One region of the Marinobacter salinisoli genome, then DNA from elsewhere that is predicted to be linked to it. Evidence: predicted binding sites of a transcription regulator. Region 1 holds the regulator's gene; each other region holds the start of a gene.
What was found. Region 1 encodes sigma-54, which starts transcription at its own class of promoters, with help from an activator protein. Its sites were predicted from a motif close to ANTGGCATNNANNTTGCTNT; they were not measured.
Positions count from the first base shown of each region.

Region 2: flhA (flagellar biosynthesis protein FlhA) is a predicted target of sigma-54. The motif match lies at 1,734-1,753, and genes of this name have one in related genera.
Region 3: LPB19_RS17115 (PEP-CTERM sorting domain-containing protein) is a predicted target of sigma-54. The motif match lies at 1,881-1,900, and genes of this name have one in related genera.

Region 1 covers NZ_CP071247.1:3,360,806-3,365,014, forward strand. Annotated here, with positions in the region: gene lptA (lipopolysaccharide transport periplasmic protein LptA) at 1-478, shown strand, start outside; gene lptB (LPS export ABC transporter ATP-binding protein) at 456-1,181, shown strand; gene LPB19_RS15335 (RNA polymerase factor sigma-54) at 1,339-2,868, shown strand; gene hpf (ribosome hibernation promoting factor) at 2,978-3,286, shown strand; gene ptsN (PTS IIA-like nitrogen regulatory protein PtsN) at 3,371-3,841, shown strand; gene rapZ (RNase adapter RapZ) at 3,870-4,209, shown strand, end outside.
Region 2 covers NZ_CP071247.1:3,194,602-3,198,810, forward strand. Annotated here, with positions in the region: gene flhA (flagellar biosynthesis protein FlhA) at 1-1,654, opposite strand, end outside; gene upp (uracil phosphoribosyltransferase) at 1,877-2,515, shown strand; gene LPB19_RS14580 (uracil-xanthine permease family protein) at 2,519-3,775, shown strand; gene LPB19_RS14585 (class I SAM-dependent methyltransferase) at 3,756-4,209, shown strand, end outside.
Region 3 covers NZ_CP071247.1:2,578,180-2,582,388, reverse strand. Annotated here, with positions in the region: gene LPB19_RS11715 (PhnE/PtxC family ABC transporter permease) at 1-1,016, shown strand, start outside; gene LPB19_RS17115 (PEP-CTERM sorting domain-containing protein) at 1,095-1,748, opposite strand; cyclic di-GMP riboswitch class I at 1,781-1,855, opposite strand; gene LPB19_RS11705 (hypothetical protein) at 2,194-2,763, shown strand; gene LPB19_RS11700 (hypothetical protein) at 2,760-3,068, opposite strand; gene LPB19_RS11695 (hypothetical protein) at 3,160-3,615, opposite strand; gene LPB19_RS11690 (ABC transporter ATP-binding protein) at 3,746-4,209, shown strand, end outside.

The DNA.
Region 1 (4,209 bases):
TAGCCTGGACTCCGACCAACCGATCAGGGTCAGCGCAGACAGCGCCCGGCTGGATGATGGCCAGGGCATAGCCACATACAGCGGCGACGTCGAACTGGTTCAGGGTAAAACCCGCCTGACCGCAGACCGGGTTGTGCTTTACCGGTCCGGAAATGATCTCAACCGGGTGGAAGCCACCGGCAGCCCTGCTCGCTACCAGCAGCCAGCCCGGGACGGATCGGGTGAAACCGATGCGCGGGCGCTTAGTATTAAGTGGTCCGCCTCGGATAATGAACTGACGTTCGAGCGAGACGCCATCATACAGCAGAACGGGAACCTGTTCCGCGGAGAGGTCATTCATTATGATACCGTCCGTCGAGTTGTAACCGCCGAGGGTGGCAGCGAAACCAGCTCCGGTCGAGGCCGTGTCGAAATGGTCATTCAGCCACGTAGCACCAGCAAAAAACAGGGATCCGATGGCAGTTCTGAGAGCCAGTAATCTGGCGAAAAGCTACAAACAGAAAAAAGTGGTTATTGACGTCTCGCTGGAGATTCGCAGCGGCGAGATCGTTGGCCTGCTCGGCCCCAACGGCGCAGGTAAAACGACCTGCTTCTACATGATTGTGGGTCTGGTGCCTGCCGATCATGGCCGCATCACCATCGACGGACAGGACATCACACCCCTGCCCATGCACGGTCGCGCGAGAAAAGGCATTGGATACCTGCCCCAAGAGGCCTCGGTGTTCCGAAAACTGTCAGTACGTGACAACATCATGGCAATCCTGGAAACCCGGAAACGCCTGAGCCGAAGCGAGCGCGAACACAAGCTCGAAGAACTGCTGGAAGAATTCCACATTACCCACATCCGTGACAGCGCCGGCATGGCACTGTCCGGTGGTGAGCGCCGGCGCGTGGAAATTGCCCGTGCACTGGCCATGGAGCCGGCTTTTATCCTGCTCGATGAGCCCTTCGCCGGGGTCGATCCCATATCGGTCAGCGACATCAAACACATTATCCGACACCTCCGGGATAAAGGCATTGGCGTGCTGATTACCGACCACAATGTCCGGGAAACCCTGGACATCTGCGAAACCGCGTATATTGTGTCCGGCGGGCACATTATTGCCTCTGGAAACGCCGAGAGCATCCTCGCCAATCAACAGGTGAAGGAAGTCTATCTCGGGGACGAATTCCGACTGTGACACCCTGCACCAGATTGTCTTGGCAATCGCTACCGAGTAAACTCGGCAAAGAACTTGCTAGCCGGCGAAAATTCCGCAACCGCTGGTCTCATATAGAGTTTTACTACACATTCCGTAATCGCGTGAGCTGATGAGTAACGGATCCTGAACCATGGTGATGAAAGCCTCTTTACAGTTAAAGCTGGGTCAAAGCCTGACGATGACCCCCCAGCTTCAACAGGCGATCCGGCTACTGCAGCTATCTACCCTCGATCTCCAACAAGAGATCCAGCAGGCACTGGAATCCAACCCAATGCTGGAAACGTCGGAAGACGACGACAACCAGCCAGACACCACCAGTGACGACGCTGAAAAGGCCGAGAGCTCCGCTGAGAGCGAAGTAACCGGAGACGCCGCGCCAGACCCCGAGCAAGATTGGGACGAACCGGATACCGGCCCCGACTGGTCCACCGAGAATGACGCACCGGACAACATTCCCGACGATCTCCCGGTAGACACAGCCTGGGACGACATCTATCAATCAGCACCGGCGTCGGCCGCTCGTAACGATGACGAAAATGATCACGACTTCGAGACCCGGAATTCACCGACTGAGACCCTGCACGATCACCTGCTGTGGCAGCTGAACCTGACCCCTCTCAGTGAACGAGACGCAGCTGTTGCCCATGCCCTGCTGGATGCGGTCGATGATCGTGGCTATCTGACCAGCCCGCTGGAAGAAATCCACGCCGGCCTGATGGATGAGCAGGACGAGGATCCGCTGGAACTCGACGAAGTGGAGGCGGTACTGCACCGTCTGCAGCATTTCGATCCGTCAGGCGTATTTGCCCGGGATTTGCAGGAATGCCTGCTTATCCAGCTGAACCAGTTACCACCGGAAACCCCTTGGCTGCCGCAGGCAAGACTGGTTATTACCCACTACATTAACCTGCTGGGCAACCGTGATTACGCGCAACTGCTTCGCCGGAGCCGGCTGAAAGAAGACCAGCTTCGTGACGTGCTCGCCCTGATCACGAATCTCAACCCGCGTCCGGGTGATGTTATCGATCAGGCGGAACCCGATTACGTGATTCCCGATGTAATTGTCCGGAAACACAATGGCCGCTGGCGGGTTGAGCTAAACCCCGAGATTGCACCGCGCATCCGCGTCAATGCGAGCTATGCTTCATTAATAAAGCGGGCGGACAGCAGCGCCGACAATACCTATCTCAGAGATCAGCTGCAGGAAGCCAAGTGGTTCATCAAAAGTCTGCAAAGCAGAAACGAAACGCTGCTGAAGGTGGCTACGCGCATCGTCGAGCACCAGCAGGGGTTTCTGGATCAGGGCGAAGAGGCGATGAAACCGCTCATCCTGTCCGATATTGCGCAGGCGGTGGAAATGCATGAATCGACGATCTCCCGGGTGACCACGCAGAAATACATGCACACTCCCCGGGGTATTTTCGAGCTGAAGTATTTTTTCTCGAGCCACGTCAGTACAGACGAAGGCGGGGAGTGTTCTTCGACGGCCATCCGTGCAATGATCAAGAAACTGATCGCAGCGGAAACACCAAAAAAGCCGTTGAGCGACAGCAAAATTGCGGCCATGCTAGGAGAACAGGGCATCAGGGTGGCGCGACGCACGGTAGCCAAATACCGGGAAGCCATGCACATTCCGCCATCCAACGAACGAAAAAGACTGGTTTAGGGGAATACGGTCTGCCAAGGCTGCCCCTGAACAATTTCGCTGGCGCACACCGCTGCGCTGGCTTTCAGCCCGGCCCATTGGGACGGCATGATGACAACAGGAGACGCCTATGCAACTCAACATTTCAGGCCATCATGTAGAACTGACTCCCGCACTCAAGGATTACGTTTCAGAGAAGTTCGAAAAGCTGGAGCGGCACTTTGATCACATCAACAACTGCCAGGTTACCCTGGAGGTCGAGAAAGTGCGCCAGATGGCGGAAGCAACCATGCATGTGGTTGGTGGTGAAATTCACGCAAAGGCTGAAAATGATGACATGTATGCGGCAATTGATTCCCTGATTGATAAGCTTGACCGTCAGATCCTCAAGCACAAGGAAAAGAACGTGGAGCGAAAGCACGGCAACGGTTCCCGGTAGCCAGAGCTTTCACCAGCATTAGCCAAGAGCGCTGCGGCACGGTTACCCTGCCGCAGCTTTTTTTAACCGACCTGCAGTCGATTCATGAGCGACACATCCCTGACAATTGACAATATCCTTTTGCCCGAACTGACGCTTTGCAAAGTTTCTGCATCAAGCAAGAAACGGGTGCTGGAATTTATTGCCGACCAAATCCATCAGCACGACAGCACGCTCAACGAAAGCCAGATTTTCAATAATCTTGTTGCGCGGGAGCGTCTGGGCAGCACCGGCATTGGCCAGGGCATCGCCATTCCCCACTGCCGGCTCGAAGGGCTCGATCGGGTCATTGGCGTCCTGGTAACCCTGGAGGAGGGTATCGAGTTCGACGCCATCGACAATCAGCCCGTTGACCTTATCTTTGCCCTGATCGTGCCGAAAGAAGCCACCAGCGAGCATCTCGAACTGCTTAGCCAGCTGGCCGAGAAGTTCAACGAACGGATCTTTTGTGACCGGCTTCGCCAATGCGATGCACCCGGCACCCTTTACCAGCAGATGACCGCAACGAATTCGTAACCATCCACTCAGGGAGGCTGAACCCACCATGAAACTGATCGTTGTCAGTGGCAGGTCTGGTTCCGGTAAAAGTACAGCACTCCATGTCCTTGAGGATCTTGGCTATTACTGTATCGACAACCTTCCCATTGGATTGTTGTCGCCCCTGACCCAACAAGCGACCGACCAGGCCAAGCCGGGTCGACTCAGCAAAATGGCCGTCAGCATTGATGCCCGCAACCTGTCTAGCGAGCTGAGCAATTTCGAAGACATTCATGAGCGACTCAAAGGCACCGGTTTGACGGTCGAGGTTATTTTCCTCGATGCGGACGAACAGTCCCTGCTTCAGCGCTTCCACGCGACACGACGCAAGCACCCTCTGAGTGATG
Region 2 (4,209 bases), 170 kb from region 1:
TGGGCACCAGCTCTTCGGCCAGCCGGGGTGACATCTTCTCCAGCTGATCCAGCCATTTCTGGGTTTCCTCATGCCCAAGCAGCTCATGAGCGTGCTTCTGAAGCACCTGGTTCAGATGGGTTGCGACCACCGTGCTGGCATCCACGACGGTGTACCCCAGGGTCTGGGCCTGATCTTTTTTGTCGGTTTCGATCCAGCAGGCATCCAGACCGAAAGCCGGGTCCTTGCCTTCGATACCTTCAATTTTGCCGAACACCTGCCCCGGGTCGATGGCCAGTTCCCGCTCGGGGTGAATCTCTGCCTCGGCGATGGTGACCCCCATCAGGGTGATGCGGTACACGTTGGGCATCAGGTCCAGGTTGTCCCGGATGTGGACAGACGGCATCAGGAAGCCAAGATCCTGTGACAACTTCTTGCGGACCCCTTTGATCCGGCTGAGCAACTGCCCACCCTGGGACTTATCCACCAGCGGAATCAGGCGATAGCCGACTTCCAGCCCGACGATATCCACGGTGGCGACGTCGTCCCACCCAAGCTCGCGGGTCTCACCGGGCGCCGGTAACTGATGCCCCTGATCGGCAGCGCCATCGGCTTGCAGTTCCTGTCCGCCGGCACGATGCACCCCGGCACCGCCCTGGGCCGGAAACACCGCGCCCTCTTCCACGGTTTGCTGATCCCGCTTCCAGATAAACCAGGCTGCACCGGCGGCCAGACTGCCGAGCCCCAGAAAGGCAACGTGAGGCATGCCCGGAATCAACCCGAGAATGATCAGGATGGCGGCCGCAATACCAAGCGCCTTGGGCGCACTGAACATCTGGCTGATGATTTGCCCGCCCATGTCCTGACTCGAAGTGACCCGCGTCACCATGATCGCCGCGGACGTAGACAGCAGCAGCGACGGAATCTGCGCAACCAGACCATCACCAATGGTCAGCAGCGCGTAGCGCTCCATGGCAAGTCCGAAGGTCAGGCCATGCTGCATCATGCCGATGGCAACACCACCGATAATATTGATGGCCAGAATCAAAAGGCCGGCAATGGCATCACCCTTAACAAATTTCGACGCACCATCCATGGAACCGTAAAAATCCGCTTCCTGGGCAATCTCGGACCGACGCAGCTTGGCGTCTTCCTGGTTAATCAATCCGGCGTTCAGGTCGGCATCAATGGCCATCTGCTTGCCGGGCATCGCATCCAGAGTGAAGCGCGCGCTTACCTCGGAAACCCGGCCGGCACCCTTGGTCACCACCAGGAAGTTGATGATCATCAGAATGGCGAACACCACCAGACCGACGGCGTAGTTGCCGCCGATGAGCACTTCGCCAAAGGACTCAATCACCTTGCCCGCGGCATCACCGCCATCGTGGCCTTCAAGCAGGACGATCCGGGTAGAGGCCACGTTCAGCGCCAGACGCAGCAGCGTTGCCACCAGCAGCACGGTCGGGAAGGACGCAAAATCCATCGGTCGCATGGCATACACGCACACCAGCAAAATCACGATGGACAGCGTGATATTGAAGGTGAAGAAAACGTCGAGCAGGAAAGCCGGCATGGGCAGGATCATCATGCCCAGCAACCCCATGAGCATCACGGGAACACCGAGATTGGCCCGCGTCAGGGATTTGACGTTATTCAGGACTAATACTCTGTCCATGCTTGAAGCGACTCCGGTAACAGGCCCCGGGGTAAACAAGGGGCGGAAATCTGACGCTAATTCGTCATTTGGACGGTAATTCGCAAGATCCGTACCAATCCTTACCCCAATTCCTCCGGCTTCGCCCTGCGGCCGCCTGACTCAAACCGCCAGATACGGTATCCTTGCGCGGTTCCATAGCGCTGCTTAACCATCAAAGAAAACCCACAGATAGGTGATCCCATGCCAATCCACGAGGTGAAACACCCCCTGATCCAACACAAGCTGGGCCTGATGCGCCGGGCGGACATCAGCACCAAGAACTTTCGTGAACTGGCACAGGAAGTTGGTGCCCTGCTCACCTACGAAGCCACCAAGGACTTCGGCCTGCAGGAACAGACCATTGATGGCTGGGCCGGACCGGTGAAGGTCGAACAGATTCAGGGCAAGAAGATCACCATCGTTCCGATCCTGCGTGCCGGTCTGGGCATGCTGGACGGCGTACTGAGCCTGATCCCGGTTGCCCGCGTGAGCGTGGTTGGCCAGATCCGCGACGAAGAAACCCTGGAAGCCAGTACCTACCTGGAAAAACTGGTGGGCGAACTGGACCAGCGTATGGCCCTGATTGTTGACCCGATGCTGGCCACGGGCGGCTCGATGATTTCCACCATCGACCTGCTCAAAAAAGCCGGAAGCACGGAAATTCGCGCCCTGGTACTGGTGGCCGCCCCCGAAGGCGTCCAAAAAGTATTGGAAGCACACCCGGACGTCTCGATCTACACCGCCTCAGTGGATGAGCGCCTGAACGAGAAGGGCTACATCCTGCCCGGACTCGGCGACGCCGGCGACAAAATCTTCGGAACCAAGCAAAAGGACGTTTGACCCATGCAAGACCACAGTAACGACCCGATGTGGAAACAGGCAATTGCCGGCTCCCAGATGCTTCTGGTGGCCTTCGGCGCACTGGTGCTCATGCCACTGATCACCGGTATGGATCCGAACGTCGCCCTGTTTACCGCAGGCCTGGGCACACTGATTTTTCATATTGTCACTGGCGGCCAGATTCCGATTTTCCTGGCATCCTCTTTTGCCTTCATCGCACCGATCATTGCCTCGAAGGGCAAGTTCGGCATGGAGGAGACGCTCGGCGGCCTGATGGCGGCGGGCATTCTTTACATCCTGCTCAGCGCTCTGGTTCGCCTGCGCGGCACCGGCTTTGTACGCTCCCTGTTGCCACCCGTGGTTATTGGCCCGGTCATCATGACCATTGGCCTGGGCCTGGCGCCGGTCGCCGTGCACATGGCCTCTGGCCGCACCGGTGACGGTTCCGCCGAACTGGTGCCCTACGACACCGCTATCTGGATTGCCATGATCTCCCTGGCCGTGACCGTCATCATGTCGGTCTGGGCAAAGGGCATTTTCCGCCTGATTCCGATTATGTTTGGCGTCATCGTGGGCTATATCCTGTCGGCCTTTGCCGGCATTGTGGATACCACCCCGGTGCAGCAGGCCCCCTGGCTGGCAGTGCCGAACTTCGTGGCCCCGGAATTCAGCTGGGGCGCGGTGCTGTTTATGATCCCGGTCGCCATAGCACCGGCCATTGAGCACATCGGCGACGTCCTGGCGATCGGCAATGTTACCCGCAGGAACTACCTGGAAAAGCCCGGCCTGCATCGCACCCTGCTCGGCGATGGCCTGGCGACGAGTGCCGCGTCCATGCTCGGCGGGCCACCCAACACCACCTACTCCGAAGTGACCGGTGCAGTCATGCTCACCAAGAACTTCAACCCCAAGGTGATGTGGTGGGCGGCTGTGACCGCCATTGTTCTGGCGTTCGTCGGCAAGTTTGGCGCCGCCCTGCAAACCATCCCGGCACCCGTCATGGGTGGCATCCTGTGCCTGCTGTTCGGCTCCATCGCCGTAGTTGGCCTGAATACCCTGATCCGCCACCAGGTCGACCTGTCACAGGCACGCAATCTGGTGATTGTCGCTGTCACCCTGGTGTTCGGCATCGGCGGCATGGTTCTGGGCCACCTGGAAGGCATTGCCCTGTGCGCCGTGGCTGCCATCATCCTGAACCTGGTGCTGCCGGGTCGCAGCGAAGCCTGGGGCAAGGCCATCTATGAGCAAAACCCCAGCTGACAGTTCCGGCATCAGCTTTACGGCGCTGTATACCGGCGCCGTATGGCACCGGTACGGCCTGTCGGACGACGCCCTGGCGACACGCCAGGGTCGCTGGCTCTACCGTGCTTTGGCGCCCTTCGAAGCCGTCAGTAAGGCGGCTATCGGGGGCAACCTGCAAACCTTTCTGCTGCAACGCCACCTGATCATCGATCAGTTGATCGACCAGGCCGTTGAACAGCATGGCGTTACCCAGGTGCTCGAAATTGCCTGTGGCATGTCCCCTCGCGGGATCCGGCTGCGGCAGCGCCACCCCCACCTGCACATGGTGGAAGCCGACCTGCCCGAGATGGCCGCCAGGAAGGCTCTGCGCCTGATGACCGCCGGTCGCCTTGGCGACCATCACCAGGTGACTCCCATCGACATTCTCGCCGAGCACGGCGAGCATACCCTCG
Region 3 (4,209 bases), 780 kb from region 1:
CACCGGGCACCGGCGTCATCTCCGCGTTTTTATACGCACGGATACCGGATTGCTGGGCCCAGATCCGAACCTATACCGCGTACCGGCTGGAATGTGGTATGCGCTCGAGCGCGATCCTGGGCTTTGTTGGATTGCCAACCCTCGGCTTTTATCTGGAATCGTCATTCTCACAAGGCCTATATTCCGATGCCGGGGCGATGTTGATCCTGTTCTACGTGTTAATTGCGACCATTCCACTCTGGGTTCGCCCCAGACTGTTGCCCTTGTACGTGCTCGCTGCGCCCTTTTTCCTAGGCGACGGCTTGCCTATTGTCTGGGGCAATGTGAAGCGTTTTTTCACCGAAGATATCGTGCCAAGCCCTATTCGTGATGGTGAAGGTCTCGGCGGTTTAATGCCCTGGCTTGGAGACCTCTTCGCGACCGAGGCGCTGCCCGGCATCTGGAACACAGTTGTACTCACCCAGATCGCACTCGTGGCGACCGGAATTCTCGCGTTGCTGACGTTTCCTCTGATCTCAAATCACTTTGGCGGCCCGGTACGGCGAACTGCCGGACATGTTTTTCTGGTCATCGCCCGATCAACACCCGAATACATATTGGCGTATATCCTGTTGCAGCTCTGGGGGCCGTCCATGCTCCCGGCAGTAGTGGCCCTGGCACTGCACAATGGGGCGATCATTGGACACCTCATCGGCCGGCAGACCAACACCATAATGCTCAGGTCGGATGCCATCGAGGGATTCAACCGCTATACCTGGGAGCTCGTTCCGAGAATCTACCGATCGTTTCTGGCGTTTTTGTTTTACCGGTGGGAGATCATCATGCGGGAAACGGCCATTCTCGGGATTCTCGGGATCTACACCCTCGGCTTTTATGTCGATAGCGCTATTCAGAACATCCAGTTCGATCGGGCGATGGTTCTCATTCTGATCACAGCGATGCTCAATATAGGGGTGGATGCCCTTGGCCGGTTTATACGTCGAAAATTGGCGCTGCAAACCATGCCCACCTGCTGAAATCCGGTACCCACAGTTGATCGCCAGGAAACAAAAAAAGCCGGGCATAAGCCCGGCTTCTGAGTAATCCCGCAGGAATTACTTGCGACGGCGACGCGACGCGCCAAAGCCAACCAGGCCGACGCCCAGAAGTGCCAGCGTGGAGGGCTCCGGAACGGACACTTCGAACTGCTGGTAGACACCACCATCGTCGTTCCTCAGAACCAGCACATTGGTCGATGAGTAGCCGCTGCCAATGTAGATGCCAGTTGACCCCACGCCGGGATCCGACATCGTTGTGCTGAGATCAGCAAACAGACTCGACCCTAGCGAGAATTGCAGCAATTCAATGCCGTCCTCGAGAGTGAAATTAAATCCATCCACTCCACCGGTTGCATTGGTAGCCGCAGTCCACGTCAGGAAGTCTGAAGTGCTGGTGCTAAACGATCCCATGGAATCGGCGTGCGTACCCAAGCTTTCAAATTTGAACGTTTCGTAGGAATCCAGATCCTGGTTTTCGAACTCCAGATCACCAAACCATTCAACGATGTTATCGGAGTCAACAACGCCAGGCGCGGTCCAGCGAACAGACCAGTTACGCGTGTTATTCTCATCGTTCCAGATGTAGTAACCCGCATTATCCAGATTCAAACCTGTGCTTGAGGTCGTTATCCCTGTGTACTGGGGAGTCGCGAATGCAGCACTTGCTGATGCTGCAAACACAAACCCAAGTGCGGTCCTTTTCAAGTTCATCCATCTTTCTCCATGAAGGCGGTAATGCTTTTAGGTGCAACCCGGCTGTCTCACATGGACCCGTGGCTTTCCGTCCCACTCTCTCGAATGGTTTGGCTACAGCGATGGTTTCCTTACCCATCCGCTTGGACTAATGCGAGAACCATGCCAATCAAGCCGAAGCCCCGTGGGAGAGAGGCTGCGCAATGCGTCGCCAATGACGGTGTAAAAAATTCCGACAGACCTAGTAAGTAATTAGAAACAAGACAGGCGGTAACTGAAAGCTTCAGGATGATGGTTTGCGTTTGCATCCGGGTCAGGTTTTCGTGAGACGTTTGATCGGGTTCACAGAAACATCAATTCGCTCAGTCATTTGGCTCGAACTGCCAAGCAAAACCGAGGCCTTAGTGGTTACATTGAGTTACAGTACGCGTGTGCGCTGAAATTGACAGGGAATGTGACGCAGATGACAAGTGGCCTGATTGTTGTGACAGAAATTACCTTGGTTGCCTTGTTGCTACTCATGGCCTTTCGAGTGCTTGCTCTGGTGCGGTCTGCGCCTGCGATGGACGCCGCCGCATCGCACGACGTCGCAAGTCTTAGCTTGAACCGGCCACAGCCATTCCATAATCAACATCTGTTGGCCAGTGACCGGGCGGAGCTTACTTCGAGGCTGCATATTCTTGCAGCGCTGCAAAATCGCGACAGCAAAACGAACGGGGTCTGCATCCATGATGCGCCACCCGTGGTCCGGGCTTACGCAGCCGCATGGCTGTATGGGGCGGCAGTTGCTCTCTGTGAGCCGCGAGCGCGATGTTCCGAACAGCTGACGGAGTTGGTGGCCCACATTGCGAAGCTAAAACTGGGAATTGAGGAGGAGGAAACCTGCGAAGTCATTGCAACGCTGACGGAAAGCAGTGCCACTCTTGCCTGCTACCGTGAGGGTCTGGAAGGAGCGAAGTTCTGGCAGCAGCACCAACACGTGTCGCCAGAACACAGTCTGCATGGAGCGGTAACATCCAACGCCTTTGTCTAGGCGGTCTGATTGGTTTTGGTTTCCAGCGTCCAGTCTGAGCCCAAAGAGACGGTGTCAGGCCGCTCAGGTTGAATTGCAGGCGTTCCCATGATTACCGGCTTTGAAAAACCACCATCCTCCAGGTGTCTCATGGTATCCACATCAACAGAGCGAACGATGTAGGTCTTACCATCATGAACAACGCGCGCTCGATGCGTCAGGCCAAATACGAACCGACAGTAATCGAGCTTTAGCTGAAGTAAATCCTGTTCCGCCTTGTAGATCTTTCTCAGCAGAACCTGCTGTACGCTTTTGCCATAATCCATAGTGTCTTCCCTGGCTAATGGTGTGAACGGCTCTCTGCATTGTACATATTGACGGCATATTATCAGCGGGATGCCTCACAATCCGGGCTGATCACGCGTTCAACGGCTGAAACAACAACTTCACAGAATTGATCGGCGGCGAATCGGCCTTACCTTGTAAATCCACCTGCCAGCGCATCTTTTCGCCGGTGCTGCAGAACGGAGCCGCAAACATTGCTTCGTAGCGTCCCTCCCCCGTCTGGCTCAACGGTATCGGGTATTCACCCATATACATGTCCACCCCGCGCAGTACCGCCATCAGGTTTCCAGATTCCTGCGGAGATTCCACAAGCAACAGGTACTTCGAGCCGTCGTCATCGTTCATCGGGCGTATCTGAACGGTCCAGCGGCCCTTTGCGTCGATCCACTGGCAGGATCTCTCGGCCAGCTCACAGGTTACCTGACGCTCCTCCCGTTCTGATTCGCCGGTCTTCAGCCAGCGAGGACCAAACACCGCGACAATTAATGCACTGAGGATTAAACCCGCAACCAAGAATACCCGTACCATGTCCTTTCCTTTGTCAAAGTCGGCGGCATTATGCCGCTTATCTGCATGCTGGCAAAGCGTTCTCATCCAGGGCGAGTCATGACAGAATACGCGGCATTCCAAGGGATTCATTTTTATGGCGGGCAAGACTGTGGAACCGGACATTTCCGTTAAACAGCTCAGCAAACAATACGGCGATGGATTTCAGGCCCTGAAGGACATCAACCTGGAGATTTATCGCGGCGAAATTTTTGCGCTGCTCGGCCCAAACGGTGCCGGCAAAACCACTCTGATCAGCATCATCTGTGGCATCGTAAACCTGTCCGACGGCGAGGTTAAAGCCGCGGGCTTCGACATCAAAAAGCAGTACCGGCAGGCCCGCCAGGCTATCGGCCTCGTTCCGCAGGAGCTGAACACCGATTCCTTCGAAACCGTTTGGAACGCCGTATCCTTCAGTCGCGGTCTGTTCGGGAAAGCACCCAATCCCGATCACATAGAGAAGGTGCTGAAAGACCTGTCCCTTTGGGACAAGCGCAACAATCGGATCATGTCACTCTCTGGCGGCATGAAGCGCCGAGTGATGATTGCCAAAGCCCTGTCACACGAACCGCAGAT